Regions from separate parts of the Paenibacillus sp. P13VS genome, predicted to be linked through region 1. Evidence: predicted binding sites of a transcription regulator. Region 1 holds the regulator's gene; each other region holds the start of a gene.
What was found. The regulator LexA, encoded in region 1, represses DNA repair genes until DNA is damaged. The targets are predictions, from matches to a motif close to CGAACATATGTTCG.
Positions count from the first base shown of each region.

Region 2: the regulator LexA is predicted to act here: its motif matches at 3,103-3,116, upstream of GUA98_RS07520 (DNA polymerase IV).
Region 3: the regulator LexA is predicted to act here: its motif matches at 1,310-1,323, upstream of addB (helicase-exonuclease AddAB subunit AddB).

Region 1 covers NZ_WYEV01000003.1:1,028,390-1,039,543, forward strand. The annotation lists gene metH (methionine synthase) at 1-1,717, opposite strand, end outside; gene GUA98_RS09395 (cupin domain-containing protein) at 1,897-2,442, shown strand; gene GUA98_RS09400 (GntR family transcriptional regulator) at 2,536-3,210, opposite strand; gene GUA98_RS09405 (extracellular solute-binding protein) at 3,317-4,948, opposite strand; gene GUA98_RS09410 (carbohydrate ABC transporter permease) at 5,019-5,888, opposite strand; gene GUA98_RS09415 (ABC transporter permease) at 5,901-6,830, opposite strand; gene GUA98_RS09420 (HAD family hydrolase) at 7,414-8,205, opposite strand; gene GUA98_RS09425 (hypothetical protein) at 8,233-8,745, opposite strand; gene GUA98_RS09430 (DUF896 domain-containing protein) at 8,873-9,082, opposite strand; gene GUA98_RS09435 (LysM peptidoglycan-binding domain-containing protein) at 9,179-9,556, opposite strand; gene lexA (transcriptional repressor LexA) at 9,852-10,478, shown strand; gene GUA98_RS09445 (aldehyde dehydrogenase) at 10,591-11,154, opposite strand, start outside.
Region 2 covers NZ_WYEV01000003.1:550,288-561,441, reverse strand. The annotation lists gene GUA98_RS07530 (ArsR/SmtB family transcription factor) at 1-315, shown strand, start outside; gene GUA98_RS07525 (FAD-dependent oxidoreductase) at 312-2,813, shown strand; gene GUA98_RS07520 (DNA polymerase IV) at 3,161-4,378, shown strand; gene GUA98_RS07515 (YolD-like family protein) at 4,375-4,740, shown strand; gene GUA98_RS07510 (hypothetical protein) at 4,724-5,092, shown strand; gene GUA98_RS07505 (RNA polymerase sigma factor) at 5,335-5,856, shown strand; gene GUA98_RS07500 (hypothetical protein) at 5,825-6,790, shown strand; gene GUA98_RS07495 (hypothetical protein) at 7,098-7,646, opposite strand; gene GUA98_RS07490 (Cof-type HAD-IIB family hydrolase) at 7,872-8,666, shown strand; partial or broken gene GUA98_RS07485 (YeiH family protein) at 8,914-9,964, opposite strand; gene GUA98_RS07480 (LysR family transcriptional regulator) at 10,117-11,010, shown strand.
Region 3 covers NZ_WYEV01000006.1:198,750-209,903, forward strand. The annotation lists gene addB (helicase-exonuclease AddAB subunit AddB) at 1-1,244, opposite strand, end outside; gene GUA98_RS17125 (class I SAM-dependent rRNA methyltransferase) at 1,429-2,808, opposite strand; gene GUA98_RS17130 (Na/Pi cotransporter family protein) at 3,514-4,515, shown strand; gene GUA98_RS17135 (NUDIX hydrolase) at 4,568-5,002, opposite strand; gene mtaB (tRNA (N(6)-L-threonylcarbamoyladenosine(37)-C(2))-methylthiotransferase MtaB) at 5,115-6,461, opposite strand; gene GUA98_RS17145 (RsmE family RNA methyltransferase) at 6,464-7,228, opposite strand; gene GUA98_RS17150 (site-2 protease family protein) at 7,374-8,051, opposite strand; gene prmA (50S ribosomal protein L11 methyltransferase) at 8,055-9,020, opposite strand; gene GUA98_RS17160 (hypothetical protein) at 9,182-9,574, opposite strand; gene GUA98_RS17165 (YfhD family protein) at 9,567-9,746, opposite strand; gene GUA98_RS17170 (hypothetical protein) at 9,791-10,159, opposite strand; gene dnaJ (molecular chaperone DnaJ) at 10,398-11,154, opposite strand, start outside.

The sequences.
Region 1 (11,154 bases):
TATTTACAATCGCGTAATCGAGTCCTGCCTTCGTACATTCATACAAAAAGACAGAGTTCAGGACTTCCCGACCGGCCTCAGGCAAACCAAATGAGATGTTACTGATACCAAGAATCGTATGACACTCAGGCATGGCTTCCTTTATAACCCGAATCCCCTCAATGGTTTCCTTGGCAGAACCAATATACTGCTCATCTCCCGTACCAACAGGGAATACCAACGTATCAAAAATCAGGTCCTCTGCCTTCAATCCATACTTGTTCACCAGCAGATCATATGAACGCTTGGCAACTTCCAATTTATCTTCACGACTAATGGCTTGTCCACGTTCATCGATGGTACCCACTACAACGGCTCCGCCATATTTGTGGATAAGAGGAGTTACAAGCTCGAATTTCTCTTCCCCATCCTCAAGGTTAATGGAGTTAATTATCGCTTTACCTTGAGAGTACTGAAGAGCTAGATCGATAACCTTTGCGTCGGTTGTATCAATCATCAGCGGAACTTTTACTTTTTTGACGACCAGTTCGAGGAATTTTTCCATATCCTCAGCTTCTTCGCGGTCCGGGTCCTGCACACAAACGTCGACAACATGTGCACCATTTTTCACCTGAGCGCGTGCAATTTCCGAAGCTTCCTCATATTTCCCTTCCACGATCAGGCGCTTGAATTTCCGAGATCCAAGCACGTTGGTCCGTTCACCAACCATATATGGACGATTATCCTGCTCTATATATACGGGATCAATACCGGATAATGCTGGCGGATGTGTTCCGTTCATTTCTCTTGGGGGGTACTTGGCAAGCGTATCACGCATCGCCCGAATATGTGCTGGAGTTGTACCGCAGCAACCTCCGGCGATGTTTAACCATCCCTGTTCGGCAAATGCTCCAATTTTCTGAGCGAGTGAATCAGGTGATTCATGATAATTACCATTTTCATCAGGCAGACCTGCATTCGGATAACAGCTGACTGCTACTGAAGCCATTCCGGAAAGAGAACGAATGTGGTCACGCATAAATTCCGGGCCTGTAGCACAGTTTAGTCCCACTGAAATTGGGTTAAGGTGTTCTAGGGATATATAAAAGGATTCGATGTTTTGACCCGCAAGGGTTGTGCCCATCGGTTCAATTGTCCCTGAGATCATCAAAGGGAGCTTCATTCCGCTCTGCTCAAATGCTTGCTGGATACCTATGCTGCCTGCTTTGACATTAAGGGTATCCTGCGAAGTTTCAAGCAGTAGCGCATCAACGCCTCCCTCAATTAAAGCGAGCGCTTGCTCGGAATAACTGTCGATGAGCTCCTGAAACGTTACGCCGCCCGTAACTGAGAGCGTCTTCGTTGTTGGTCCCATCGCACCTACCACATACCGTGGGGAATCTGGAGTCGAAAACCGATCTGCCGCAGCTCTCGCAATTCGAGCAGCTTCGAGGTTAATCTCGCGGGCACGATCCTGGATATCATATTCGGCCAATACAACCGAAGTAGCTCCAAATGTATTGGTTTCGATTAAATCTGCACCAGCTTCCAGATATTCTTCATGAATGCGCTGGATGAGTTCTGGACGTGTAAGTACCAACATTTCATTACAGCCATCCAGATCCTCTCCGCCAAAATCTGCACCAGTGAGATCAACTTGTTGAATCATGGTCCCCATCGCACCGTCGAGGATTAATATTCGTTGTTTTAATGCATCATGTAGACTAAGCTTATCCAATAACTTCACCCCCGCAAAACGTTAAATCTTAGTTTAACAGAAACTTACTTATTGTGAAAGATCGGTTTTATTCAGCTGTATGGCGGGTTTCAGACGATTAAGGTCGAATTTGCGAATCGACAAAAGGGTAGACATCCGATATAATATCTATTAAACCAAGTGGAAAAGAGGGAAAGAACATGGCTGAAATTGTGATCAGAAATACGAACGAACGTATCACTGGAGACGAAAATGTTCGAAATTTCTTGGACAAATATGAAGTACTCTATGAAAAATGGGATGCATCCAAATTAAGTGCTGAATTGCAAAATAACTTTGGATTGACTGATGATCAGAAAAACCAGGTTTTGGAAACCTTTGATTATGAAATCAAAGACCTTGCTGCACGTCGCGGATATCAAATCTGGGATGTCATCACCCTCTCCGAACAAACGCCAGATATCGAAGAAAAATTGGCCAAGTTCGAGGAAATCCACACCCATGCCGAAGATGAAATCCGTGCTATTGTTGCCGGTAAAGGGATCTTTGTTATCAAAGGAACAGATGATGTCGGTTACTTTAATGTAGAATTGTCTCCTGGAGACGTCATTTCCGTACCCGAAAACACGCCGCACTTCTTCACTTTGATGGAGAACAAACAGATTATTGCTGTCCGTCTCTTTATCGAAAAAGACGGCTGGGTTGCTGACCCGTACCCGGATCCTACTTTTATTAAGCAGGCCTAATCGTTATATTACGCATATCATTCATTCAACAAACCCCTGTCCATTTGAACAGGGGTTTGTTGCGGTTTGGATCATTATACAACAATAGATTGATTATATAAAATAATGTGGATACTTTGCTTTGACCGTCTCCTGTTCAACGACGACAAGTCTAAGGTGAGCTTCCATCACCTTCATCGCTTGTTCTGTTTGGCGCTCCTTGATGAGCTGGTAGATTTCCTTGTGTTGGGAGATAATAATTTCGGAATTAATGTCTTCGGACAAGCGAAGGATACGCAGACGATTAAACGGAATGTTAAGCTGCTGAAGCATTTTCCACGTTCTCATCTTTCCAGTTCCCTGAAACAGGATCTGATGAAACTCCTCATCCAGCTCAAACAGTCGATAGAAGTTATTCTTATCCATGCACACTTCCTGCATAGCGATATTGGTTTCCAATCTGAATTTGAATTCTTCTGCAAATGAGGCACATGCCAGCGCTACAATTTCCTTTTCTATTTTTTCTCGCATAAATCTGCCTTCTTCCACATGCTCCAGATTAATATGCGAGACGATTGTTCCACTCTGCGGAATAATATCCAAAAGTTCCTCTTCAGCAAGCTTCATGAAAGCTTCGCGAACTGGAGTTCTGCTGACCTCAAGTTCGTCCGCTATTTCTTTCTCTGAAATCTTCGTACCAGGCTCAAGCTCAAGGTGCAAAATTCTTTCCTTTATCAGCTCGTATGAATAAGCCCGAGTCGAACCTCTAATCTTTTGATTAAGTGACATTCCTTAACCTCTTCCTCTCAGCCGTATTCATTCATCTTAGCATAAATTGCCGTTTCACTAAAATGAGCTCAGCGAAACGGCAATCGTTTAAACTTTGTCTATCATGTTACTGCTGTTTGTTCTCTTTATACTTTTTGTACGTATCGTTGGAAATCTGCAAGTACTGAGACAACCCTTGTCCTTCCAATTCCTGTACAAATGCATCGAACTCGTCAAGACTGCGTTCACCCAGAATAAATTTAAGGGTATTTTGGTCCGAGTAGTCCTTAAGTGGAGTACTAAGCAATGTCACCTGTTCACGGTCAAGATCTGAGTACGGGATTGGAGGTTCAGCAGGAATAACTTCCTTGGTATCCTTCATGTCCTGCTGGAATTTCAATTCTTCTTCACTAAACATGGAGTGCAGCAGATCTGTTGTTCCACCATAAGCAAATACGCCACCAGAGAAACCGTAATCAATACGCAGATCTTTTGTGCCTTTAGGATTCAATCCATTATAGTTCACATCATCCGCAAGCTTGCGAACCCCATCCTGTTTCGTGTAGGTCTCTCCTTCAACTCCCCATTTGGCGAATTCCTGTCCTTCATCACTGTAGTATAACCAGTCAATAAATTGCATTGTTGCTTTGAAATTTTCACTATCTTTGATTTTACCGGAAATCATGACACCGTTTTCAAGTCTCGATCCAGACATTAATTGTCCTTTCGGACCACCCGGAACCGTAATTTTAGCAATGGAGAATTTTCCTTCACCCAACGTTTTATTCATATCATTGCGATGCAGCACTAACGTTTGAGAGTTACCGTTAATGATAAACGACTTGCCAGAGACAAATTTTTGTGTCGCTTGATCATCATCTTGAGTGAAACTTTCCTTGTCCAGCAACCCTTCTGACACCATTTTGTTGAAGTAGGTCAGCATTTCTTTGTACTCAGGAGTAGTGGATGTATATACGAATTCATCCTTGTCTTCCTTATACGTAAGACCATTGCCGAAACCCCAACCGCCCTTGGTTCCAAAACCAGCAGCCGCAATATTTAATGTACTGTTAAATTCAAATCGGTCCGAGAACGGAATCGAATCTGGGTAGATCTCTTTCAACTTCTTGGCAGCATCATATAGTTCATCCCATGTCGTTGGGATAGGAATGTTGTTTTCCTCGAAGACATCCGTTCTAACAATCAGTGTATAGTCTGGCCATACTTCTTCATGCAAACCAGGGAGAACATAATACTTCCCATCTTCCTGACGGAGACTCTCCAGTTCATCCTCAAGTCCCCATTTCTCTATCTTGTCCTTGAAATTAGGCATCAAGTCAACATAGTCACTTACGGGTAATATGGCTCCAGAAGATACGAAGGCAGATTCTTCACCCGGATAGGTTTTAGGGATTACGAGAGGTGCATCTCCCGAACTAATCAAAAGAGATCTTTTTTGCGGATAGTCAGACATCGGTACAATGGTAGGATCCAAGGTCACACCCGTCAGCTCGGTGATTTTTTGGAAAAGCAACCAATCTTTCTTGTATGGATAAGCTGGCTGATCACTATAAAGTATGGATAAGTTGAATGGCTCCGAGGCTTTAAACGTGTCACCCACTCCGTAGGACTCCATAGCCCCTTTGGATTCAGGTTCGGCCTTCTCGGTTCCCGCTCCGCTGCTGCATGCTGCCAAAACGACACTCATCATTGTTGCCAAAACCATCTTGCCTACAAGCTTGCGTGGTCTCTTTTTCATTCCATTGTCCCCCTGCATGTGGTTTAGATTGGCCTTGCGTCTAAGAGATGTTCACTATATGCACTTGGAATTACTGCTTAACAGATCCCAACATGATACCGGTTACAAAGTATCTTTGCACAAACGGATAGATCGTAAGGATTGGAAGAATCGTAAGTACCATCGTTACCGACTTGATATTGGCTGAGATTTGAGTCAAATTATCAGCCGACGCTCCAGCAGAAGCTCCTCCTGTTGCACCTGCAATCATGTTCCGCAGATAAATGGTCACAGGGAACAGTTCCTTTTTGTCGAGATACAGGAATGCCGGGAACCATGAGTTCCAGTGTCCCACTGCGTAGAACAGAACCATTGTAGCCATTACAGCCTTACTTAACGGCAATATGATACGAAGTAAAATACCATATGTGTTCAAACCATCGATGGCTGCAGCTTCCTCCAGCTCCTCGGGCATGTTTTCGAAAAATGACTTCATAATTAACATGTTATAAATGCTGATGGCTCCAGGTACAACTAACGCCCACATCGTATTGTTCATGCCAAGGGAATTAATCAGGACATAGTTTGGAATCAATCCGCCACTGAAAAACATGGTGAACACGGCAAACATTGTCCAGAACTTGCGTCCCATTAATCTCCTTTTAGAAATCGCATACGCGAATATGGTTGTCATAAACATGGAGATCAACGTACCTACCACAGTGTAGATAACCGTATTTTTATAATTGGTCCAGAACATGCTGTCACGCGAGATGGTCTTGTAGGTTTCCACATTAAAACCGCGCGGGATGATGCTGACTTTCCCTGAATTGATATAGGATTCGCTACTGAAAGACTGTGCTACAACATTCAGGAATGGATAGAGTGTGATGAACACCACAAGCAGCAAAAAGATGGTGTTAAATACTTTGAAGACTTTGTATGATTTTGATTCCTGCATGTTATCCCTCCTTTACCACAAGCTTCGTTGTGTTAGTCTGCGTGAGATTGCATTTACTGAGAATACCAAGATCAGTCCGATGAGTGATTCGAATAATCCAATCGCAGTCGCGTAACTGAAGTTGCTGGATTGCAAACCTACACGATACAGATAAGTGGAAATCACGTCCGATGTATCATAGATAAGCGGATTGTAAAGGAGGAGAATTTTCTCAAATCCAACAGCAAGAAAATTACCCATATTCAGAATTAACAAAGTAACAATCGTTGGCAAAATGCCTGGTATGGTTACATGGATCGTCTGTTTCCAGCGATTCGCACCGTCAATCCGTGCAGCTTCATACAAAGAATCATCGATTGTCGTTAATGCGGCAAGATATAAAATGGCTCCCCAGCCCATGCCTTGCCAAATTTCAGAGCTTATATAGATCGTTCTGAACCATTCGGCGCGCTGCATAAAGGGAATATTGTCTCCAGTAAAGAATGCAACCAAGCCATTAATGGATCCATTCACTGCCGTTAGTTGCAAAATCATACCGGCTACGATAACGATCGATAAGAAATGTGGCAGATAGGATGCAGTCTGAACGAACTTTTTGAAGCGTTTACTTTTTACTTCATTCAAAAGCAGCGCAAAGATAATGGGAACCGGGAATGTGAAGAGTAATGCAAGCCCGCCCAGTATGAGTGTGTTTCCAAATACCTTCCAGAACGTTGGGTCTTGAACGAACATCTGAAAATACCTTAACCCAACCCAAGTTTCACCAAAAATGCTGCCTCCCGGTACAAACCTTCTAAAGGCTATCACATTACCAATCATCGGTCCGTATTTAAAAATAATCAGATAGATCACTGGAAGTATTAATAGTGAATACAGCTGCCAATCTTTGCGGAGTAAGGCTCCAGCCGTTCTTAACCTGCTTTCTTTGCGTAATGAGGTCATCGTAAGCGTGGTTTTAGCAGTTTCTGACTTCATATCTGATTCACTCCGATCAAATAAACTTTATAAAATCAAAAGTACTTCATGACAACTCCCATCTTCACTTCTTTCTATCGAAGACCTTGCAGAAAATTTCACCCCCACTGCATAATAGACACTCGGTAATGTAAGCGATATCAATTTAAACTAATGTTAATGGATACACTTAGGTTCAGATTGTTATCTTATTGCTCAATCTCACGGGTACCTGTTGTATTCCAAAAGTTAATATTTCCCAAAACTATGTAAAGCGCTTACAATATACATGAAAATAATAAAGCGATATCTTCTGACTCCATAACCTGGATATGTCAAAAGTTAACTGCTTTAAGGATTCCCATACTAGTCATACTAGTATGTTAGTTATATTCTAAAACAGTGCTTCCTACATTTCAATACTTTTTTTATTTATTTTTGATATTTCTTCACTATACTGCTGTTATTAAGCTTCAAACAAACAAAAAAACATTGATACCCGTGAATGATTTTGCATCATTCACCCAGGCTATCAATGTTTTAAAATGCACCATTGTCAATTCTGAAATAATCAGAAATTAGCAATAATACGATCTAATTCTGATAAGTGCTTAATCTCATGATCAGGTACATACGACTCCGAGTTCACTTTGTTCTCCCGATTAATCCAGACAGCCTGGATTCCTGCTGACAAAGCTCCGCGGATATCCGTCGTGAGTTTATCTCCAACCATCAAACCTTCTTCTGGTTTTACCCCAAGTTTGCTGAGTGCATGTTCAAAGATAGACGGATCCGGTTTTCCTTTTCCAAAAGTACCCGAGATGATGATCTCATCGAAGAAAGGAGCCAGTTCAGGCACACCATCCAACTTCTCTTGCTGCAGAGCAGGACACCCATTCGTCAAGAGCAGCAGTTTGAATTTCCCCTGTAAGTGACGTAAAGTGTCCATTGTTTCCTCATATACATGAGGTCTGGATCTTCGCTCTGCTCCAAATTGCGAGGCAAGACGTTCAGCCAAATCTTCACGGTCCACTCCCAGCTTCAATAAGCCACGACGCCAGGACTCCTTACGATATACAGGGGCAAGCTGCTCCAATTGACGGAATTCCGGCTGGTCACCACCAGTAAAATTAGCCCAAAGTCCTTCAAACGGATTGATACCAATCATTTTGGTAAATGGAAAGGTTTCATATGATTCATATAGACTACGAGCTTCATTACGAACAGCTTCTTCCAATGCCTCAGCATCAACGCCGGTTTCTTGTGAAGCAAGCAGGCAAGTTTCGTGAAATGCTTCACGCACACTGCGTTCATCCCACAATAAAGTATCATCCAGGTCGAACAAAATCGCTTTTAATGCCATTCCGATCATCTTCCCCTTTGTGAATAATTACTTTTTCTCGTCTGTTTCTACAGTAATCTGATGTGCTTTGGCAAATTTCAGAAGTCGTTCAGTAATGGCATCTGTGTCATAGCGGTTCAACAGTTTAGTGAACACCCATCTTTTGCCACGGCTGTTATGTTCGATAACTACCGTTCCCTGTTCGAATCTAAACTTAACGATGTCATCTACTCCAATGGAGCGTTCCCGATTCCCTTTGGTTGTTATAATCCGGTTGCTCCCGATTTTGATGTAAGGACGGCGAAGCATAAAAATTACAGCCAAAAATACATACAACAGCATCGTAACCCAGTCCCATGTTGTCATTGGAGCTTTAACAAGAAATGTGCTCATAAACAGATACAAAAACGCAAGTCCAATGAGGAAAATAGGAAACAGAAGACTGCGTCCTTTGAAAATGTCCTCACCGGGCGTACCCGAAATCGGTTGACCATTTTTTTTGCGCTGCTGATTCAACTGCTTTGAATTTTTCCGAACCGTTCTCTCGAACGAACGAGCCATGAGAATCCCCCTTATGTCATCTTTGTATCGGCTTACAAAATTCGCAAACCGACATTCCCCCTATAAATTTGCATTCTCAAAATAAAAGGAAGAAACCTAAATATCATTACGATATCTTTAGGTTTCCTTAGTGTTTGAGTTTGCCTTGGTGGCCTTGATCGTTCTCATCATCTACAATTTCAATGGACTCCAGTTGCTGTCTGAAGTTACTGCGGATGTTGTTTAAGTAAATTTCTCTAAGTTTAGCACGTTCGGCAAGTTCTTCCTCTGAAAGTCCAGTGGACTTTTGTTTACGAGCCAATTCATTGATGCGTGCTACCAGGCTATCTATATCCAAGCTTGTCCCCTCCAAAAATACAAAGTCATACTAACTTTGACATGATCGAGGCTGCTTGTCAAGGTTGCTACTTACTCGCTCCACTGAATCGTGATTTTAAGGGGTAAACTGAGGCAAAATTAGAACCTGTCCAGCTTGAATTGAAGTTGTTTGAAGCTGGTTTACTTTCTTTATTGCTTCTATATATACACGCGTATCCATATTTTCCGGTTTATGCTCCAAAGATAAGCTCCATAAGGTCTCTCCCTGGGAAACAGCTATTTTGCTGCCAGGAAGAACATTGTTCTCGTCTCCTGCAAACACAGTTAATACAGTGCTGCAGCCAATAAATATGATTAACGATGCCATAATCAATTTCAATATCCATGTTGGCATCTTGGCTTCTGCAAACCATTGTGTAACGTTACCTATGTTAGACTTGACCGCTTCCGAATTCACCGGTTCGTAAATACTTTGATAAGTGGAATATCTCATATTAATCGTCCTCCAAACGTTTGTTCCTATCTGTTAAAATCAATATAACACGAACACTTGTTTTGTACAACAGATTTTTAGAACAATTGTTCGCTTTATTTCAAACTCCAAATTCCCCGCAAATCTCTAGGTGAATCCAACTCGTTTATTTACTATTGTTAGATTTGAAGGATTATACGAATATAAGACTCAAAAACATTGATTTTATCGGATTTTATTTAGAACTTATGTTTGTACGAACGGAGGTTCTATGTTATAATTTTCCCAAACGTTACTAAAATGGGGTTGATACGGTATGTCGAAGATATCCAGCAGGCAGCAAGCTATTCTGGAGTTTATACGCAATGAAGTCCGGTTGAAGGGATATCCTCCTTCCGTACGTGAAATTGGTGAAGCGGTTGGACTGGCTTCCAGTTCTACGGTTCATGGGCATCTGGACCGCTTGGAGAAGAAAGGTCTCATTAGACGTGACCCTACTAAACCGAGAGCCATTGAGTTATTAAGCCAAGAGGAATCAGAACACTCCCATCAGTTTGCACACAGTGTTGCTCGCATTCCTGTCGTAGGTAAAGTCACTGCAGGGGTTCCGATTACCGCAACAGAGAACATTGAGGATTATTTCCCACTACCGACACATTATGTTGGAGAACAGAAAGTATTTATGCTCTCTGTTGTGGGTGACAGTATGATCGAAGCAGGAATTGTCAATGGAGATTACGTTATCGTACGCCAGCAGCAAACGGCAGATAACGGTGATATTGTCGTTGCCATGACTGAAGATGACGAAGCTACAGTTAAAACATTCTACAAAGAGAAAGACCACATTCGTCTTCAGCCTGAGAATGCAACATTTGAACCACTTCGTTTAAAACATGTTAGCATTTTGGGTAAAGTGATTGGCCTTTTCCGTGATATTCACTAGTCTTTCTTCCAAACAGCAATTGAGATGTAATGTAATGATAAAAAGAGGTTGCCCTATTGAACGGGACAACCTCTTTTTATATGCTAAATTTCTATTTCGTTACTTCCATTTGTTATCGTTTGAGAATGCTTTTGTGATGGGAGAACACTTCAAAGCTTTGCTTACCATGATATGACCCCATACCACTCTCTCCTACACCGCCAAACGGTAAAAAATGTGAAGTCATATGAGACAACGTATCATTAATGCATCCTCCACCGAAGGACACTTGATCCAAAACCTGATTCTGCAGCTCCTCTTGCTCCGTGAACAGGTATAGCGCCAGCGGTTTGGGACGGTGCACAATCTCAGCGAGCAGAGGATTAAGATCCTCGTAAGTCATTACCGGCAAAATGGGACCGAATATCTCCTCTTGCATCACAGGTGAACCCCAGTCCACATTTCCTACCAAGGTAGGTTCAATCAGCAGCTGATCCCGATCAGAGCGACCACCAATCAGAGCTTGACCATCTTCTAGGAATACAGACAGTCGATCAAAGTTACGTGTGTTGACGATATGCGGAAAATCAGGATTCCCCATGACATCCTTACCGAATTTATCTTGAATCTCCTCACGAATCTCTTCAATGAGTTTATCGTGTACGTCTTGATGTACAAGCAAGTAATCTGGAGCAAC
Region 2 (11,154 bases), 480 kb from region 1:
GATAAACTCGGTTTTAACGATAGCGGTGATTTGAAGCAGTTTGAGGAACCTGCTAACTTACTGAAGGCCCTTTCCCATCCTATACGCCTGTGCATTGTGCGCGGGTTGATGCGTAAAAAGAAATGTAATGTTTCCTATATGCAGGAGTGTCTGGATCTGCCGCAATCAACCGTTTCCCAGCACTTACAGAAGCTGCGCAGTGCAGGAATTGTTGATACGGAGCGAAATGGCCTCGAAGTGAATTATATACTTGCAAACCAACGTATTGAACAGATTATAACTGTTTTATTTGGAGAGGATGAATGTGAATCATGAGTAAAAAAGTAGTCATTGTTGGTGGAGTAGCGGGTGGTGCGTCAGCAGCTGCCCGCCTACGCCGGCTGGATGAACATGCGGAAATCATCATATTTGAAAAGGGTCCCTACATTTCATTCGCCAACTGCGGCTTACCTTATTATATCGGCGGAACGATTGCTGAGCGTGACCGTTTGTTAGTACAAACACCTAAAGGAATGGCAGATCGCTTCCGAATTGATGTACGTACACAGAGTGAGGTCATATCCATCAACCCCCAGCATCAAACGATTCTAGTGAACAGCGAGGAGCGCGGTCAATACGAAGAAACCTATGACGAGTTAATTCTGTCTCCCGGTGCACGTCCGATGGTCCCTGATTTGCCGGGTATAGATAATCCATTGATTTATACAGTGCGTAACATTCCAGATATTGATCGAATCAAAGATGCATTAAGTGCATCTAACAACGAATCAGCAATCGTTATTGGTGGTGGATTTATCGGTGTTGAAATGGCAGAAAATTTGAGGGAAGCTGGACTACATGTAACGCTGGTCGAGGGTAACGAACAAGTGCTAACTCCATTTGATCCTGAACTCGCAGCTGCACTGGCACAAGAAATGGAGCAGCATGGTGTTAATTTGCAGTTTTCCAAGCGTGTTAAGGGTTTTCGATCAATGGAGCATGGCATCGGGGTCGAGCTTGCAGATGGTCACGTTTTAAAAGGAGATCTTGTGATTCTCGCGATTGGCGTGTCCCCAGATACCTCATTTCTGCAAAGCAGTGGTATTGCCTTGGGGACACGTGGACACATCATTGTTAATGAGGCCATGGAAACCAATATACCGCATATATATGCGGTTGGTGATGCAATTGAGGTCAGTGATTACATCCATGGAACCAAGACAGCGATTCCGCTTGCAGGTCCTGCGAACAAACAAGGACGTATTGCTGCGGATCGGATTGCTGGCATACATTCTACCTACAAAGGAACACAAGGGACTTCTATTATTAAAGTGTTTGGACTGACTGGAGCAACCACGGGCAGCAATGAAAAGGTATTAAAACGTCATAACGTGGATTATCAAACGGTGATTGTTCATCCTGCTTCTCATGCATCGTATTATCCAGGATCGAGTGCAATTACTCTGAAATTGCTGTTCTCACCTGAAGGAAAAATCCTGGGTGCCCAGGCAGTCGGATTCGAAGGAGTGGATAAACGGATTGATGATATTGCCGTTGCTATTCATTTTGGGGGTCATATAAGCGACTTGACTGAACTTGAACTGAGCTATGCACCGCCCTATTCATCAGCAAAAGATCCGGTTAATATGGCTGGGTATGCAGCAGATAATATTCTGGCTGGACGTGTCAACACATTCACCTATGATCAGCTGTCTATGCGCCAGCCGGAGCAAACCATATTACTAGATGTACGTAGCGAGCTGGAGCATCGGAATGGCCACATTCCCGGATCATTAAACATCCCAGTGGATGAGCTTCGTGAGAGAATGGATGAGCTAGATGTCTCTAAAGAAATCTGGGTATACTGCCAAGTAGGTTTACGGGGATATACTGCAACACAAATTTTGCGTCAGCACGGTTTCACCGTTAAAAATTTGAGTGGTGGATTCAAAACGTATCGCCAAGCGCAATTTAAACCAGCTCCGTATTCTGCCCAAAAGCATGAGGTTACAGATGATCAGAATCATGGCAATCATGTTTCTCATCCAAAGCAAAATACATTACATCAGACGGATCAACTCTCTTCTCAGCCATTACGTATCGATGAGGAATTGGATGTATGCGGATTGAGCTGCCCTGGTCCGTTAATACAAGTAAAGCAGAAGATGGATCAACTATCCGATGGAGAAACGCTGCGGGTAAAAGCTTCTGATCCAGGGTTTTACGAAGATGTAAAGGCATGGGCAGGAATGTCTGGCGCAGCACTCCTACAGTTGGAACGTGGTAAGAACGGTATCATAGAAGCAGTACTAACGAAGCAGACAGAGCCGGTCAGATCATCTGCTTCGGAAGCTCAACTTGTGGAACCTGCCAGTACGATGGTTGTCTTCAGTGGCGACCTGGATAAAGCAATAGCCTCTCTTATTATTGCTAATGGTGCAGCTGCAAGCGGGCGCAAAGTAACCATGTTTTATACATTCTGGGGACTAAATGTTATTCGCAAGCATCAGCCGGGACCGGTATCCAAAAACATGATAGGCCGTATGTTCGATCTTATGCTGCCACGTGGTAGTCACAAGTTAGGCTTGTCCAAAATGAATATGATTGGTGTCGGTCCTAAAGTTATTCGCGGCATCATGAAGAAAAACAACGTCGCCTCTCTGGAAGAATTGATTCAAACTGCGTTAGCACAAGGTGTTGAAATGGTTGCTTGTCAGATGTCTATGGATCTGATGGGGATTCAGCGGGAAGAGATCATGGATCAGGTTACTATTGGTGGGGTTGGTTATTATCTGGGCCAGGCTGACAAATCAAACCATAATCTGTTTATATAGAAGGGATATGCACTTTATATTTATTACACAATAGATATCTTATATCTTATTGTTTTAATGGCTCGGGCTCCTTTTGTAGCATCGTTGGGGTGTATATGAGATATTGCGTAGTTAATTGAGAAAAAGAGATCAATCATGAAAAAGTCTTTGATCGACCTTGAGGGTTTGTTCCCTCAGGGTCTTTCTTTGTCATAAGACACGTTTCTGAAAGTTGAGTATGACTATCCCTCGGATGAATATAAATATTTACCTCTTGCATAAAGAACGTGTGTTCGGTTTATAATATATACAAACATACGTTCTTAAGTACAGGAGTGATTTCAGTGTTGACTAAGCAGCGAACCATTATGCTCATAGATATGCAGAGCTTTTATGCTTCAGTCGAAAAGGCGAAAATGCCTCAATACAAAAATAGACCACTTGCCGTTGCAGGCGACCCAGCAAGACGCTCTGGCATTATTCTTGCTGCTTGTCCATTAGCCAAAACGAGGGGTGTATCCACCGCAGAACCACTCTGGCAGTCGCTTCAGAAGTGCCCTGAACTAATCATTGTTAGACCTCATATGCAAGAATACATTGAAGTATCTACTCAAATCATGTCCATTATTGAGGAGTTTACCGATCTGGTTGAGCCGTACAGTATAGACGAATTATTCGCTGATTTTACAGGGTCTATGCATCTGTTTGGTAATGATCCTGTCGATCTAGCCAAGCAAATTCAAGATAAGATCTATAATGAAACAGGGGTTTACGCAAGAGCGGGCATTGGTGAAAACAAAATCATTAGTAAATTGTGCTGCGATATGATCGCTAAAAAGGTCAAAGGGGGCATTTTCCACTTAAAGAAAGAAGAATTACACCTCCACATTGGAGATAAGCCCATCCGCGATATGTGGGGGATTGGCTCAAGAATGGAAAAACATCTGTGGAAGATGGGTATCCGAACGATTAGAGATTTGGCGAATACACCTCTTACCCAACTCAAGAGTAAATGGGGCGTGAATGGAGAAGTGATCTGGCGCATCGCCAATGGACTCGATAACTCGCCGGTAACCGTCAACACACACAGTACACAAAAGGATATTGGCAACGGAATGACCTTGCCTAGAGATTACACAGAGGCTTGGGAGATCGAAGTGGTCATCCTTGATATCTGTACTGAAGTATGCCGAAGAGCTCGTAAAAAAGGACTGATGGGTAGTGTCGTTTCCGTGAGTGTGTCTGGAGCAGATTTCGACCATCCAACAGGCTTTCACAGGCAGGTTAAGCTGTCTGATCCAACAAACATAACCGTTGATGTGTGCAAGATTGCCAAACGCATATTTCATCAACACTGGGATGGGCAACCGGTGCGCCGTGTAGGCGTATCCCTTTCTCAATTATCCGACGCGGATACATATCAACTATCTTTCTTTGATGATCAGGAGCACAAACGGGCTATTGATCAGGTGATGGACGACATTAAGGATCGATTTGGCGACATTGCCATACTTCGAGCAAGCTCCATTACAGCTGCTGGTCAGGCAATCGATAGAGCATCTAAAATTGGGGGGCACTACAAATGAGCAAAAAACTTGAGGCCAATGGATTATGGGAATCGAGCCGCATGATGCTTCCACAACATAAAGAGCGAATCATACAGCATCGTACTCAAATTCATGTTCAAGCCAAACCGCTAATTCATGAGGATGAGTGGGAGATCATGGCTCAAAATGTTGATATGTCGCTCAACTATACATTACAAGCCACCATTGAAGTGTTTAATGAGTCGGGCAATCGATATATACACGGAATCGTTACTTCAGTCAGTACCGTTGGAAAGAAAATCAAAATTGAAATGCACAATGGATTTGAATGGGTCGATTTTGATCAATTGGTCACGGTCAAACTTGAAGAAGGAGGCGTGTACGGTGAGACAGACTTCTGAGGAACTTGCACTCGTGAAAAGGCTGGTAGAGCTTCCCTATCTGTTAAGTGCTCTGGAGGTAGATAAGCATAAAATATACGCTTCAAACTTTAAGATGAAATCGGTCTATGTTGATTACTTAGACGGTACCCAAAAGAAAATCGCTTTAGAGATGTACCGATCCAAACAAAGTTTAAAGGAACACCATATTAAAATCATTGATGAACAGAGGTCTGAGCTAAGTTTAACGGTAAATTATTCGGTGAGAGGTTACATTCATAAAATGACGTTATTATGGAGTAAAGTGAAAGTGGATGTTACCTTAATGCTTACGGAGCATATGAACGTTGATATTACTGAATTGTCCAAATAACAACTAGAGTTAGAGCAGAAGGTGGTATATAACTGCAAAGGGTGGACCATAATGAAAGTTATAACCATTGTTTTCTTCTCCCGAATGGGTAAACCGACCTTTGAAATTTGAGGGTCGGTATTTTTGTATGCATATTGAATGCCGAATCCAATCATTTCTTCAACATCCTGAAACTTTTCAACAAAATGTGACCAAATGCCGTCCTTAAGAGTGTTAGAGGTATAAAGGAGGGCTGAACAACCATGCGGCGATCCGTGCCCCAACCGGGCGATCATGTGATGAACATTTATGAGACTTATGCGGATACTCTGTTCCGAATTGCCATGGTACACCTTGGGAGACGAGAGGACGCGGAGGAAGCTACTCAGGATACCTTCATCAAGCTAATGGAAAAAGCCCCTACGTTCAACGATGCAGAGCATCAGAAAGCATGGTTGATCCGAGTCATCACCAATCACTGCAAATCCTTATTAGGTAGAGGCTGGCGCAAACGGGAGGTCAATCTGGAGGGAGCAGAATTCCTAACCACCGATGACCCTGAAGACCAGGTGCTCATTGAACTCGTGCTGTCATTGCCCATCAAGTATAGAGCGGTGGTTCATCTGTATTATTACGAGGATTATCCAGTCCGAAAAATCAGTGAAATTTTACAGATTAGCGAGTCAGCGGTGAAGATGCGATTACAGCGGGGGAGACAGCTGTTAAAACTGGAGCTTGAAGGGGAGGAACCGAATGAACGAGGAACAATTCAAACGAAATTATAAGAGAGCGGTGGATCAAATGAAAACAAATGACCAAATGAGAAAACGCATGGAGAACATCTCCAATGTGCAGCACCATAAACAAAAACGCCAGCGCAAGCCTCTTTACATTGCAGCGAGTGTTGTCATTGCTGCCAGCATCGGACTGGCTGCGCCGAGCTTATGGCAGCAGTGGAACGGTTCGACACAACCGGGGACACAAATGGCAGCAGTGAACGTTACATTTGACCCGGTAGTGATTCCGAAGACGGAACTCCCCAATTCAAATAGCAGCGGTCCAAAGGCAAGTATGCTTCAACTGGTTGTATACCAGGGGCATGTCTATACGCAGTCCCCGACAACACTTAACGGTGAGGATGCGCTGGCATTGCGTGGAGAAAAGCTGGGTACTACAACGGGTGGCATTAATGAGTTGAGTAGTCAGGATGAATATAAAGAGCTGGCCTCCAACATTGGTGAAGCGGATATCTATATGGTTGATGACTATGATAAGGACTTCCGAATCATGTCATATACCGAAATGAATGGTCAGGTATTTGCTCAATTGTTTGACAAGAACAATGATATCACGATCGGGAGCGGTGTCGATCTGTTTGGCCAGCTGAATCTCGAAGGTAACATCAATTCTGTACAATGGGAGACCTTTGAAAGCTGGAATAATGGCTTATCACAGTTACAGCCGTTGACAGCGAACCCATCATTGGAAAAATTTATTTCCGAACTATATGAGTCCAAACCACTAGCCATGACTTCAGACCTGGAAGAGCATCTTTATGGTCAGGAAGACCGGAAGATTATCTACCTAGCGCTGGAAGACAAGACGCAGGTCCCACTGGTTCTGTTCAAAGAAGGACTGGTGCGGTACGGTAATGTACCCGTCGTTTTTGAGGTGGAGAAAGGTACTTTCCAAACCTTCTGGGATGGTTTAGGCCAATAAAGCAGGATGATCATGCGAGTAAGAATGGAGGGAGTGAAAGCGCATCGATAAAAAACAGTTGCCTAAGCAGGCAACTCTTTTCATTATGTTCTAAACTATCCAAAACGGAATATGACATGTGCGATCTATGAGAGGTGGTTTACTGTTGACTACTGAGTTTAATGAAAATTTCGAATGAGTCATGTCGGAGAGGAGAGTCTCGAAGATTTCTTCAACTACGTCATCCAACTTGATTCTTTTCGTGATCATGGAAAGGGATGTTTCTTATTAATAAATCTAGATAATAAGCAGATGCAGATGAATGACCTTAATCAATGGTATAGATATCCCAATCTTGTTGTGCATTCTGCCGGATAGCATACATCAATTTTACTTTTTCAACCGAGTCGGTTGCTGTATCCAGACGTTCACCAAGAACCGTAACATGCACCTGATTCCTAACAGATGTACTTTCCTCAATGCTTTCGATACTTGAAAATGTATATTGGAATTGCTTCCCATAATAAAATTCCATCGCATCGGCAAGTCGATCATTAACAAAACCCGATCGGTACATGTTGTGATCATGCTGCACGAGAGCAGTCAGGTTCTTTTCGAGTACACTTAGCGCGGGGCGCTCATTTTTATTTAACAAGTCTTTAGCTGAATCTAGGTCAATGGTCAAACCAGCTTCAAAGTCAATATTCGACGATGATTTAGTTACAGTATCTTGCATTATTGTTATATCGGAAGCTGCATCATATTTCAGTTCACTTTCCGATATACTTGGTTTGTCTTTTAGCAAACTATCGTTGCTACATGCTGTCAGAAAAATTAGAAAGATAGACAGGAATGTTGTTACAATGGCTTTTGGCATTGAACCCTCCTTATGGCATTTGAAGATTAAACACGACGGAGTACGAATAAGTTACACTCCAGATCATTGCTCTCGAACATAATCTTAGGTGAAACGCGGACTGATCGTTTTCCCAACCACAAAGGTTGTTTTTCATCCTGCATATCTGCAATTTCTTTTTACGTTGACGACACCTCTAGAAGCATAGTATTATTTTACCAATTTAGCGGTGTGGGGAGGGGTCGGATGTCTACAATTAAGGCCATTGTGCTGGACCTGGACGGAACTTTGCTCGGAAGTGATAAATTGATATCTTCTAGGAATGTTCAGGCTGTTAAACGATGTTTTGATTTGGGGATACATATTATCGTTGCCACGGCAAGGCCGCCTAGAGCGGCAAATCAATTTGTGAAGCAGTTTCCTTTTGTAGATTACATGATTTATTACAATGACGCTTTAGTTATATGCAAATCGAAACAAAATGAGCGTCATATTCCAATCCCTTTGGAGATCAACCAACAGATTAATACATTCATCGAGTTAAACATGCCTCAATCCGTAATCGCATACGAGGTTAATGATTCATGGTACACAAGTAAACCAATTCTGGACTCTCAATGCCCTCCATTTGGTATCCGTACAAATGATCTGAAACCTCAGGTTGTTGACCAACACGATATAGACTCTCTATCCCCAACCAAAATATTAGTTCTAGGTTGCAACAAATGGAAGGATCTAAGCGAGCAATTTGGTGACCATGTGAATGTCATCGCAACGGATGGAGGAGCATTGATCCAAATCATGCATAAATCCGCTTCAAAGGAAAAAGCAGTGGAATGGGTGTTAAGTGAAATTGGGGTGTATTCAGAAAATGTGATGGTGTTTGGGGATGATTTTAACGATTTAGGCCTATTCCATCTGTCCGGATTTCCTGTAGCCATGGGGAACGCGATCACTGAACTTAAGAAATGCGCCGTTTACATAACCGATTCAAATGATAATGATGGTGTGGCTAATGCCATTGGAAAATTTGTGATATAACCTCTACAGTAAATCATCCAACTAACCGGAAACGTTAGCCTGATACAACATCTCTATGATATAAGTGAATGAGTTGCAGTGAAATTTGGTAAAAAAGTATAAAATAAGATCTGGGTATGTCACTATTTCGTAGACCTATTGTCTAGGAACAAGAAGATGATTCCATCGAAGCCGCTATATTAGCGGCTTATTTTCAGTTATCGTAGTAAGGTTTGTCTAAAGTGGGATAGATGGCACACTATTTTCATCAGCCGAGATTGAATAGTTTTAAAAATACATATCCGATGAGGGAAAGAACGATGGAGCCAATAAAGCCAGCTGCAAAAGCCTTTAGGCCCAATCGCCGAAACGTAACTGTATCTACACTAAGGCCCAGACCAGCCATGGCCATAGCAATCAGCATATAAGCTGCAAGAATGATTAAATTCGTCAAGTCTGAAGGTATAACCTGCAGCGTATTCAGAGCACTCATCATGAGGAATCCGAAAATAAACCACGGGATCGGGAGGGATTTCAGGCTTCTTTTATTCATCTTGCTGTTACCTGAATTTTTGGAGCGATCCAAACGATTCGTCCAGAATCCAATCAAGATAGCGACGGGCACCAACATGGCTACACGCGTTAATTTAACAATGACAGCCAGGTCCACAGCATCTTGGCCCACAGGTTCTGCAGCTGCAATCACATGTGCGATTTCGTGTAATGTAGCGCCTGAAAACACGCCGTATCCTGATGCAGACAAGTGTAGAAATGGATATAGAAGGGTGTATACCATCGTAAAAATGGTTCCCAGAATCGCTACAGTAGCTGCACCAATGGCCGCTTCTTCGTCTTTGGCTTGGATCTGAGGTGCAATGGCTACAACTGCTGCTGCTCCGCATATCGCTGTTCCGCATGCAGTTAATAGCCCCAAACGTCTCTCGACGTGAAAAAAATTTGGCAATGCCATACACAACGAAAATGGTTATGGTAATGTTCAGGAAGGAGATCAAGGCAACCTTGGGCCCCGCATGAAGAATATCCTTCAAATTCAGCCGCATGCCAAGCAAAATGATTCCATATCGCAGAAGCTTTTTTGCTGAAAAGGAAATTCCGCTCACCATATGATCAGGTACATTCCTGACCGCTCTCCAGATCATGCCGAACAAAATAGCAAGTACAAGCTGGCCCATGATGTGTAGAAAAGGAAAGCCGGCTGCATATTTGGCAGCAAGGGCAAGCATTAGAGTAAGCCCAATTCCCAGCACAACCCCTTGTTTATTCTTTTTTTCTTGCAGCAAGGCAGCAGTTGAATTCATGGATATCACGTCCGATTTCTTTATTTCTTGTTCACTGATAACTATAATTAGTTATGATTGAAAAGAGAAATACCGGAATGAAATGCTTATCATAACGAATCATAATGATTGGAGTAATATTTGGGCTAAATCCTATGAGGGAGATGCATTATATGATCGTGGAAAGCTTGAAAGTGTACATAACGGTAGTAGAACAGCGCAATTTCTCTAGAGCGGCAGAACTATTGCATTTATCACAACCCGGTGTTAGCTTACACATTCGTAAATTAGAAAAGGAATTTGATGTAAAGTTAATGCATCGTTCGCCCAAATGGGTGAAACTGACGGAGGCTGGGGAGCTGCTATATGTACGTGCCAAGGAAATGGTGAATCTATATGAGTCGGCGAAATTGGATATTGCCAGATTACACGATAATGTTAGTGGTTCATTGCAAATTGGGGCTAGTTTTACGATTGGAGAATATGTTTTACCTCGCCTGTTTTCATCATTTGCCAGGCAATACCCTGAAGTGGCCATGGAAGTATTCATCGAAAATTCATCTCAAGTGGTGGAAGCTATTCGAGATAATCATATCGATTTTGGTTTGATTGAAGAGGACATAGAGGCCCAAGATCTGAACGTGACACCATTCATGAAGGACGAATTGATAATTGTGGCAGCGGAAGGATATCCTCTTCAAACTTCGGTGATTGCGGATCTGGAACAATTGCAAGATCAAGTGTGGATACTTCGCGAGATGGGTTCCGGAACCAGATCGTCTAGTGATCGATTTCTGGCTCAGACGGGACTCCGGGTAAACCGTTCATACGTGTTCAACAGCAGTCAGGGCGTCAAAGAAGCGGTGTTCTCTGGATTAGGCATCGCCATGTTGTCCCGCTGGGTTGTAAAAAGGGAGTTATCCGCTGGCATGTTGAAGGAAATCACCATTCCAGATATCCACATCGAACGAAACTTTTCCTTAGTTCGCCGGATAGATCATATTCCTACCAGAGCAAACGAGGTTTTCGCGGAAAGATTGCTGAAACTTGATAGTCATTTTATCTGATCTAATCTGATCTAAATCACTTACAGGGTAACTCCCTATATTAGGCAGCATTTGGTGAGCAGTCGGATCAAGTAACGACAGGCGAGACAACGTGAAGAGCCATGCATACTTGCAAGGCTCTTCAGGGTTTGATTCATTTAAAAG
Region 3 (11,154 bases), on a different contig from region 1:
GGAAGCAGCAGATCCGTTTTGACACAGCGAAATACATCTTCGTAACGCCAGCGGCGACGAACAACATCAATTGCAGAACGAATGAATTCGGAGAGCGGATGATGAAGCTCACTTCTTCTGCGATCCAGGAAAACGGGCACGTCATAGTCCCTGAATAGGGGCTCGGCAATATCGGCATAGGCATCCAGCTGACGAACGAGTACAGCCATGTCCCGATAACGCACGCCTTCCTCCTGAGCCAACCTGCGCATTTCCCGCAGTGCACCTTCCATCTCAGCCCTGCGATTTTCGGCTGCGTATAACTTCACGCCCGCATCGCGGCCATCACTTCTCCAACGAATGCGTCGGTCGAACCCAGACTCCAGATGGGCCAAACCAGGGCTGTGATCATATCTCGGCAAAATATCCGGCTGCAGCACCATCGTTTCGCTCATGACTCCCAGATCCTCAGCCATACCCTTGAGCCGCGCATATGCGCTCGCTGTTGGATGGAACAGATCCAATTCGCTGGGTAGTGCCCCGTGATCATATGGCCGATCCAGGGTCAACGTAATGGTTACTGAAGAGGACTGAAGCATCATTCTTCCAATTACGCTCATTTCCTGTGGTGTAAAGCCCTGAAAACCGTCAATCCAGATTTGTGCATCCTGAAGAAGCTCACTCTCTGCCAAACGTTCGTTCAGTTCTGTCAGCGTGTCTTCATCATCGATGTAGAGTTCCGTCAGTTCCTGTTCATAATCTCGATATAAAAGAAGCAAATCATGTAACTTGTCACCCAGGATCGGTGCTGAAGAAGACGTATTCCAATTCGAGAGGCCTTCTTCCAACAAGCCGGGATCTAGTTCATAACGCTTAAACTCACTGTACAAATCATTTAAATGCCCTATAAAGCCCAATTGATTGCCCGAAGCGCCAAAAAGCTTCAGCTCTTCCTTGCGCCGCTGAAGTACTTTATAAAGCAGCATCTTTTTCCCTTCGGCTCCGATTGGAATCCGCGCAGAACCACCCGCTTCCTGCATGATACGATAGGCTAATCGGCGAAAACCCAATACTTCTGCACGCATAGTGCCTTTAATTACGCCAGAAGAAACCAGAGCCTGCTCGGTGCGAAACGAGCTTTGTTCCGGAACCAACCATATGAGTGGTTTGCCTTGAGGTTCCTTTTGAAGCAAAGACGTAATTTCCCGGGTAATCAGCGTCGTCTTGCCGCTGCCTGCCCGGCCAATAATAAAGCGTACAGACATGTCTAATCCTCCAAACCATCACGAACAAGATTTTAATTCCCAGTATAACATATCTGACCTGGTTCGGAACATACGTTTGCCACAATCCGGTAAAGGCAAATGATTTCCTGTAACACAAAACAAGCCCACAGCTTATTACACCGCGGACTTGTTTCTTAACATCAGCTTTTAACAAAATGGCAGATCAGTTTGTTTTGCTGCGCACTTCAAAAATGGCAAATTTCAAGTAATGCCCTTCATCTACACCCAAAATTTGCGGGTGGTCCTTGCCGGCAGCTTTCCATTCAATCAGGCGCAGTACCTTGCCCGCATCTTCAGCTGCATCCGCAATCGTTTCCAGAAAAAGATCGGGACGCATATGATACGAACAGCTCGCTGTGACCAAATACCCACCTTCATTCACAAGCTTCATGCCATGCAGGTTAATATCCTTGTATCCACGGCAGGCGCCTTTGACTGCTGATTTGGTTTTGGCAAAGGCAGGTGGGTCAAGAATGACCACATCAAATGTTTTTCCGCCGCCAGCTGCAAGCGCTTTGGAGGTATCCACTTTCTGTTCGGCAGCCCGTGCACGTACAGAACGCTCTTCTACTCCCTTGACCTGTTCACGTAAATACTGGAAGGCGTCAGCGACAACAAATTCTACCCGATCCGTAAAACCATTCAATTCTACGTTGGTGCGGGCACTTTCAATCGCATGCTCGGAAATATCTAGGCATGTGACTTTTTTAGCACCATATTTGCAAGCGTTCAACGTGAAACTGCCCGTGTGTGAGAAACACTCCAGAACAGTAGCCCCATCCCAATAGGGGAAGGTTACCACTTTACCGCTTTTATTTACAGGCAGCAGCTGCTGGCTTCCCTCTTGTTCCACTTCCTGCAACGTAATTCCGCTTTTATAGCCCCAGCCCTTCATAAGAGGTTCAATTGCCGCCCGATTCTCACGCTGGTCGAAGAAATAGCCTGTTTTCTGGCCTTCCACGATATCCACTTTAATAAGCAAGCCATTCTCGGTTACCGTAACATGACGTGGGCACTCCCCGTACAGCGGTCCTTTGGTCTGCTCCAGTCCTTCCAGCTCACGAATCGGCACATCACTGCGCTCATAGATTCCCTCTGGCTGCATTACTTCGATCAGAGCCTGTACGATGGCTTCACGGCAGCGATCCATTCCCAAGGTAAGCAGCTGCACAACGAGAACACTTCCAAAACGGTCCACGATCAGACCAGGCAGAAAATCAGCCTCTCCGTATACGAGACGATACGCCTCTCCATCCTGGATAAAACGTTCGCGGTGACGCAGGCAGTCGCTGAAGCGAGCGGCAAAAAAGGCGGTGTCCATCTGCTCAAACTCCAGCGGTTGATATGAAACGACTCTCACTGTAATCTGTGAAGCCGGATTATAGTATCCTGTCGCCAGATAACGACCTTGATGATTCAATACGTTGACCAGATCTCCCGGTTCGGGGTTACCGTCAACCGAGGCAATTTCGTTGTTGTATATCCATGGATGTGCATGTTCAAGCCGCTTTTTGCGACTGCGTTCCAGTGTAACCGATGGCAAGGTAAATCCACTTCCTTTGTATTAGTTATTTGAAAAGATAGGTTTAGTGCAAAGGGAGACCGCTGCGGGGACGGATTGGTCTTCCGATCGCTGTTATCCCTGGATTTTTTTGATTCCCTTTTTACAAAGGGAAAATCCCGGGATAAACGCGAACGCTTCGCTTCTTCTGATCCAATTCCGGCCCCTCCGCTCCGCTCCGTTTACACGAATCACCGTATCTTTTTGAATGGTGAGGTGGGTAGGTTAAGACAGAATCCAATGCAAAATAAGGCTACCACTTCCGGGACAGATTGGTCCTCCGATCACTGTTATCCCCGGATTTTTTTTTATTCCCTTCTTACAAAGGGAAAATCCAGGGATAAACGCGAACGCTTCGCTTCTTCTGATCCAATTCCGTCCCATCCGCTCCGTTTGCACGAATCACCGTATCTTTTGCATGGTGAGGTGAGTGGGTTATGATACAACCCTAATTACAGAAATTGTGAAGAACATGATGCTGCTACTGGGACGGATTGGTCCTCTGAGGCTGTTATCCCTGGTTTTTTTTGATTCCCCTTTTTACAAAGGGAAAATCTAGGACAAACGCGAACGCTCGCTTCCTCTGATCCAATTCCGTTCGCACCAATTGTCTCCTGCTGTCATGGTTGTCCTCTCTTATTCATAAGATGAGATAACGACTAGGCACGGAAGGAATGATGGAACGAGATGTTCAGAGATGTTTTGCTGCCGCTCATATATGGGCTAATTATTTTTTTTGGTGGAATGAAACTGATGGAAACGGCCTTACAGCGAATGGCTGGGCCAATGCTGGCCGGGTGGCTTAACCGAGCTACCTCTGCGCCTTGGAAAGGCATGGCTTTCAGTGCAGGAGCCACCGCAATATTACAGAGCAGTACCGCCGTTACGGTGCTCACCATCGGTCTTGCGAATGCAAGATTAATTACCTACGGTCGCACACTAGGCATTATTCTGGGCACGAACATTGGTACATGCCTGACAACCGAGTTGATTGGGTTACAGATTGGACGTGCTGCCCTGCCCTTGCTAGTCATTTCTCTTACAGGTTGGGCTGTCTTTGTTGTTCTTAGTGAACGCAATCAAGCTGCCCCCGAACATACCCGAAGATTCCTTACTAACTCCCAATATAGCTTTCTTGCAGCTGCTGGTTTTGCTCTCGTGATGACCGGCATTCAAGTCATGCAATCCATCGCCGTACCCCTGCGCAGCATGGGCGTATTCCAGTGGTTTTTGGATCGCTCGGCTGACAGCCTGTGGTGGGGATTTCTGGCTGGTGCCTGCCTTACGGCTCTCATTCATAGCAGCGCAGCTGTCATCAGCATGGCGATTACGCTGGCAGCCACTGGAGTGCTGCCTGTGGAGATCGGTATTGCCATCGTGATCGGGTCCAATGTCGGGACTTGTGTCACAGCTGTCATTGCAGCCGCCGGAGGAGCTTCCGCAGGCAAATTCGTTGCAGCCTCCCATGTTGTATTGAACATTGCGGGAGCATTGCTTTTTATGCCGCTGATCGGGTTGCTGCATGCAGCTTCAGCCTGGCTGTCAGCGGACTACGGGGCACAGATTGCGCATGCTCAGACCCTTTTTAACATCATCAGCTCACTGCTTGCATTACCCCTATGCTATCTGCCCATCTGGCACAAAAAACCACCGGCTCACGCCCCATCAGCGAAGTCGCCCGCGGCTTGATGCTTGGCTCCTCTATTTGTTAAGGAACCAAGCATGCTGTATTCCGCCAGTATTACACGTTAATGCCCAGCTTGTTCAGTGCCACACGCAAAATGTTATCGTTGTTGTCGTAACCGTTCTGCTGCTGTCTTGACCAGGCTTCTTCTGGTGCGTACCAATCGACTCCCTTGATCTCTTCGATCTGCGGCTGCAGGTCTCCACTCTCTGCTTCAACCAGATAATAGTGAACTTCCTTGTCTACCGGACCAAACTCAGCATGCTGATATGTGTAGGCAATGATATCGACAGGCTCCACAATTCGGCCGACCATGCCTGTCTCTTCCAAAATCTCGCGCAAGGCGGTTTCCTCTACCGTTTCTCCAGCTTCCATCTTGCCTTTGGCAAGTGTTGTTTTACCATAACGATCCACAATAAGCTGAATCTGAAGACTGCCCTCTTCATCTTTACGATAGACTACACCGCCTGCGGATATTTCCTTTTTGTTCATTCTGATTTCCCCCGTTCACAGTTATGTCTTGCCTTTAGTTGAAAAACAAGGACCTCATCTCCCCGGGTACGCTCCCCAAGGAAATGAAATCCTTGTTTTACTGACGCCTCGATTACATCGCTGCGGACTTCAGATTATCTTCCAGTACACGAACCAGTGTACCCTGGCTTTCGTTTACACCTGCTTCGGTCACTTTGACGCGGCACACTTTACCGATCATGTCTGTAGAGCCGTCGAATACGAGCTGAATGTAGTTATCGCTATAACCATGCAATTTTCCGCTGCCTTCACGGCCTTTTGCTTCACCTTCCGGAATGACATCCAGAACCTCGCCTACAAACTTCTGCGCATAAGCAAGCTGCATTTGTTCAGACAGGTCGATCAGTTCATGCACACGAGCATTTTTGACTTCTTCGTCCACCTGATCTTCCATCCGTGCTGCCGGTGTTCCTGTACGTTTGGAGTACGGGAATACGTGCATCTCCGAGAAACCGATTTTTTTCATCAATTCATAGCCGTTACGGAACATTTCGTCAGTCTCACCCGGGAAACCAACGATAACATCCGTTGTAACAGCCACATCCGGCATTGCTTCGCGAATACGAAGCATTTTGTTATAAAATTCTTCGGTTGTGTACTTGCGGCGCATCCGTTTCAATACCGTGTCATCGCCTGCCTGCAGCGGAATATGGAAGTGGCGTACCAGCTTGTCCGAACGCTTAATGACATCCAGCATCCGATCATCGATCTGGCTCGCTTCAATGGAACTGATACGGATCCGCTCCAGACCTTCCACTTTATCCAGATCCCACAGCAGATCAGTCAGATCGTAGTTCTCCATATCGTCACCATATCCGCCTGTGTGAATGCCTGTCAGGACAATTTCCTTATAACCGGCATGTACAAGCTGGTGAGCTTGCTGAACAATGCTGTTTGCTTCCCGGCTGCGGGAGAGCCCGCGTGACCATGGAATGATGCAGAACGTGCAGAAGTTGTTGCAGCCGTCCTGAATTTTCAGGAATGCACGCGTACGGTCCGCGAAGTCCGGCACGTCCATTTCTTCAAATACACGAGTTTTCATAATGTTCCGCACGGCATTGACTGGCTGACGGGACTCCTGAATTTCGCGAACATAAGGTAAAATTTTATCCCGGTCCTGCGTTCCGATGACGAGATCCACTCCAGGAATGTCGAGAATCTCTGCTGGCGAAGTTTGAGCGTAACAGCCCGTAACTGCTACAATCGCATCCGGGTTCCGACGAATGGCACGACGGATGATTTGACGACTCTTTTTGTCCCCGGTATTCGTTACCGTACATGTATTAATCAGATATACATCTGCTGTCTGTTCATCGAAGTCCACTTGATCGTATCCTTCATTTTTGAACAATTGCCAGATCGCCTCTGTATCATAAAAGTTAACTTTGCAGCCCAAGGTGTAAAACGCCACGGATGGCATAATTACATTCCCCCCATTTCTCCGGATTCATATAAGACACAAGTCAGCGCTGCCATCCCTGCGGTCTCGGCACGCAATATTCGCTTGCCCAGCCCAACGGATACCGCGCCTGCCTGATCAGCTTCCAGCGTTTCTCTCTCGGAGAACCCGCCTTCAGGTCCAACCACAATCAACACATCTGCAGCCGCATCAGGTGCGAGCTGTTCAATAAACGGCTTCAGCGCATCGCGCAGCTGCTTGCCGTTCTCCTTTTCATAACAATAACATACCAAACTGTAGCCCTCAAAAGAAGACAGCAGCCCTTTCCAGGAAAGTGGCTGCTCGACGGATGGAATGCGATTCCGATGACTTTGTTCAGCGGCTTCCTTGGCAATTTTGCGCCACCGCTCCAACCGTTTGCCTTCTTTCTTGGCATCATATTGAACAATCGTCCGTTCCGAGAGGAAAGGTACAAAGGCTACCGCTCCGATTTCGGTACATCTCTGAATAACCGTCTCCATCTTGTCACCCTTCGGCAGGCTCTGGGCCACCGTTACGCGAATACGGGCTTCATGGTCCATTTTCAGAGATTCCACGATATTTGCCGTTACCTGGCCAGCTTCGATACTCTCAATCTCCACCAAAGCCTCACGACTCTGTCCATCACTGACAATCAGTTTATCTCCAGGCTTGCCACGCATCACTTTACCGATATGGCGCGCATCATCTCCCAGAATGACAACAGAATGCTCTGTAAGCTGTTCTGCAGATACAAAATAACGCTGCATGGGTTTATCCACCTATTCTTTCCTGTTATGACTGGCATTCACCCTGCCGTGCGGCAGGCGTGAATCCAATCGCCACAGATGATCATACAACTTTTATGTCCTTCTGACCAGCATTTCAGTCCAAAAAACCTTGAATCTAACCTTATCAAAAGAAACCCAAAATCAAATACGAGAAATCCACATACATGTTATATGCCAACTGGTATAAAGGTTGGATGGTTACTCTTTGCAACGGAGGAATGATCAGAATTAGTAGAAAGATGAAAATGGACCATTGCTCCACTCCTTGAAGCTTGCGACTGATGGACGGTGGCAATATATCTTCAAGAATTCGATATCCATCCAGAGGTGGCAGCGGGATCATGTTAAACAAAAACAGGAAAAAGTTCGTCAGGTTAAACATGTAAAAGAATGTGGAAATCGCCGTGAACAGCCGTTCATTCTCAATCCCGCCCATTACGCCAGAACCAACCAGCGAAGCGTATATAATCGTTCCGACAACAGCTAGCAGCAAATTACTGAGCGGTCCAGCGAACGATACAATGACACCCATTAATCTTGGTTTGTCAAAATTCGCACGGTTGACCGGAACAGGACGTGCCCAACCGAACCCGGCAATGACAAGCAGCAGTACACCAAACAAGTCAAAATGCACTACTGGATTAAGGGTGACCCGACCCAGCAGCTTGGCGGTCGGATCCCCAAATTTATTGGCAAAGTATGCATGGGCAAACTCATGTACAGTGAAAGCAATCAGAATCGTCAGCAGGAAAAACGGGAGCTGATCAATGGGATAACGAAAGAACGAATTTAGAAAGTCCATTCGTTACCTCTTTCTGGCAACGTAAGCCAGCCAGTCCTCATCACGGTGGACCGCACTAATTTCAAAACCGGAAGCAACGAGTGCATCATGCACAACCTGCTCTTTGTTTTTCCAGATCCCTGAAGCAATATAGACACCGCCTGGTTCCAGTGCATTGTATACATCATCAATAAACAGCATAATAATCTCAGCCAAAATATTGGCTACGATCACTTTCACAGGCAGCTGAACACCTAATGCAGGATCCTGGCTTCCAAGAACAGATAGGAGATCACTCTCTTTAACCGTAACTTGCTGCTCCAGGCCGTTCAGATGCACGTTTTCCTTCGCACTCGAAACGGCAACCGGATCAAGATCCAGTGCCAGAACATGCTTTGCGCCCAGTTGAATGGCACCAATCGCCAAAATACCAGAGCCCGTACCCACATCAATAACTTCCTCGCCGCCCTGTATTACCGTTTCCAGTGTCCGCAAGCATAGGGAGGTTGTCGGATGTGTACCAGTACCAAAAGCCATACCTGGATCCAGTTCGATGATCTTCTCTTCCGGACTTTCGGGTGTGTAGTCTTCCCATGTCGGTTTGATTGTCAAACGATCAGATACGCGGACCGGTTTGAAGTACTGTTTCCATGCGTTTGCCCAGTCATCTTCATCCACCGTACGAACCTCATACCGGATCTCACCCGCATTAATATCAAATTCGGAGAGCTGCTTAATTCTCGGGTTAACTTCTGCTTTAAGGGCTTCCATGTCCGTACCTTCCGAGAAATACCCTTTAATCACAGCCAAACCTTCCGGAATATCATTCAAAGGCAGCTCATACCACTGGCCATAAGACGTATCACGTTCTTTATTTAATGTGCCAGATTCTTCGATCGAGACCCCTCCAGCACCTGCTTCATGCAAAAAATTCGAGATCATTTCCACAGCTTCTTCTGTGGTATGTATTGTTAGTTCATGCCATAACATACTTGATTTTTCCTCCTCATTTTTCAAACATCCCAATCATTGTACTACACAAGGGAGCAGGAGCACAAAACCGTTCCTGAGATTTAAAGCAAAAAAACAGGACATCCGCAGCTAACTGCTCGGATATCCTGTTTCGATTGTGACCAAAAAAGGGAGAACCCTCAGCAAAAACGCCCACCATTCTGGGTAATCATCTCTGCTGCCTGAGGAAGATAGTCACTTGGTATTAAAACGGTCAGTAGGATCTCTTGCCCAGAAGCAGCGGATGCACGTTGTTCTGTCATATCCGTGACCTCGCCATTGGACAGCATCTCAGGTTCATCACTGATGAGTGCAAGCACATTCAGTTCGCCACTGAATCCCCCTGTTATAGCTGTAGGTGCTTCATTCCTATGCTCCTGCGGTTCTGTGTTTCTTGCAAGCGACTCGCTCGCAAGGCTCTCGATGCTCAACTGATTCGGATGCAGCAATGCCAGAGCCCTTCGTGCAGATTCGGCTTCAGACCAGCTGGTGAATACCGCCTCGATGGTTACAGCCGAGCGTTCTTCATTCATGAAGCTCCCGTCCCTGACGACGATCAGCCGCTTCACTGCGCCGGATTGCCTCTACGTCATCATGGTCCGCAACCTCAGCACTGAATTCCACATCTTCGTTTTTAGCGGATTGCATCCGTTTCATCTTTTCCGTTTTTGTTAAAATCTTGCCTGGGCGTTCGTGTTCAGCCATCGTTATAATCCTCCCTCAAAATAAGTAAGTTAGTCCGCTTATTTCTAGATCATTCCACCAGCTTGTTCAATAATGGATAACGCTCGGTGATGAACCGCTTCGTCAACCACAACGGTTAACAATACATCTCTGCCGGTAGGACCTTCTTGTCCACCATCACTCATGCCACTTGCAGAGGGATCTGCTGCGGCCATGATTCCCGCTGTTGCATTCGTACCAAGCGCACCAGGCACCCATGATGAGAGGCTGCCGGAAACGCCTGGAGTATAGGAAGCGCCACTGGGTCCAATACCTGCGTAACGGCTAAAACGATTAATGGACAGGTCTTCCACGCGCAAGGCTTCCAACTTTTTGGCTGCCCCCTCGGCCTGCTCCGGACTATGAAAATAGGCCAAAATGTTTTTTTCGGTCATTCAGTTCACCTGCTTCCCAAGATTGCGCATACAGTTATGCATGATCGTTCTCGCCTTGCTATCTTTCCGCAGTATTGCTCATATTATGCAGGAATCTCCCATGTGGGGCACCTATATGGGGTAGCTGATGTCATGTAAAGAAGCAGCAGCACTCAAGCTTGAATCTTATGTATATGAAAAAAGGACACCACGGCATTAATCGCTGTAGTGTCCTTTTACATATGTTATAGGTTGATGCTCAGTCTCCGCGGAAAGCCCGTTTCACCCGGTCAAAGAAGGATTGTTCATGTTCATGGGTTTGTTCTCCATCCAGCGCAGCGATTTGACGAAGCAGATCTTTCTGCTCATCATTCAGCTTGCTTGGTGTAACCACAACCACTTTTACATGTTGATCCCCTTGGCCCATGCCGCGCAGGCGTGGAACCCCTTTGCCTTTAAGACGGAAATACGTTCCGGTTTGTGTACCCGCTGGAATTTTCAACTTCACTTTTTCAGTCAACGTTGGAATCTCAATCTCGTCACCCAATGCTGCCTGAGCAAATGTAAGCGGAATTTCACAGTAGATATCATCGCCTTCACGCTCAAAGAAATCATGTGATTTCACACGAATGACGATATACAGGTCTCCTGCTGGTCCACCTCGCAGACCACCTTCACCTTCTCCAGTCATGCGCAGTTGAGCACCGTCATCCACACCCGCTGGGATGCGAACGTGAATTTTGCGCTGCTTGCGGACTTTACCGCTGCCGCTGCATGTTGTACATTTTTCTTCAATGATTTGACCTGAACCATTACAGTTCGAGCAAGCACGACGATTGACCATGCGGCCAAATGGTGTATTTTGCACGACTTCCTGTTGACCGCTACCTTGGCAGACCGAACAAGTCTTCTGCTTCGTACCCGGTTTGGCACCTGAACCATGACATGTATCACAGCTTTCGGTACGCGGAATGGTAATGTCGGTCTCTTTGCCGAACACCGCTTCCTTGAATTCG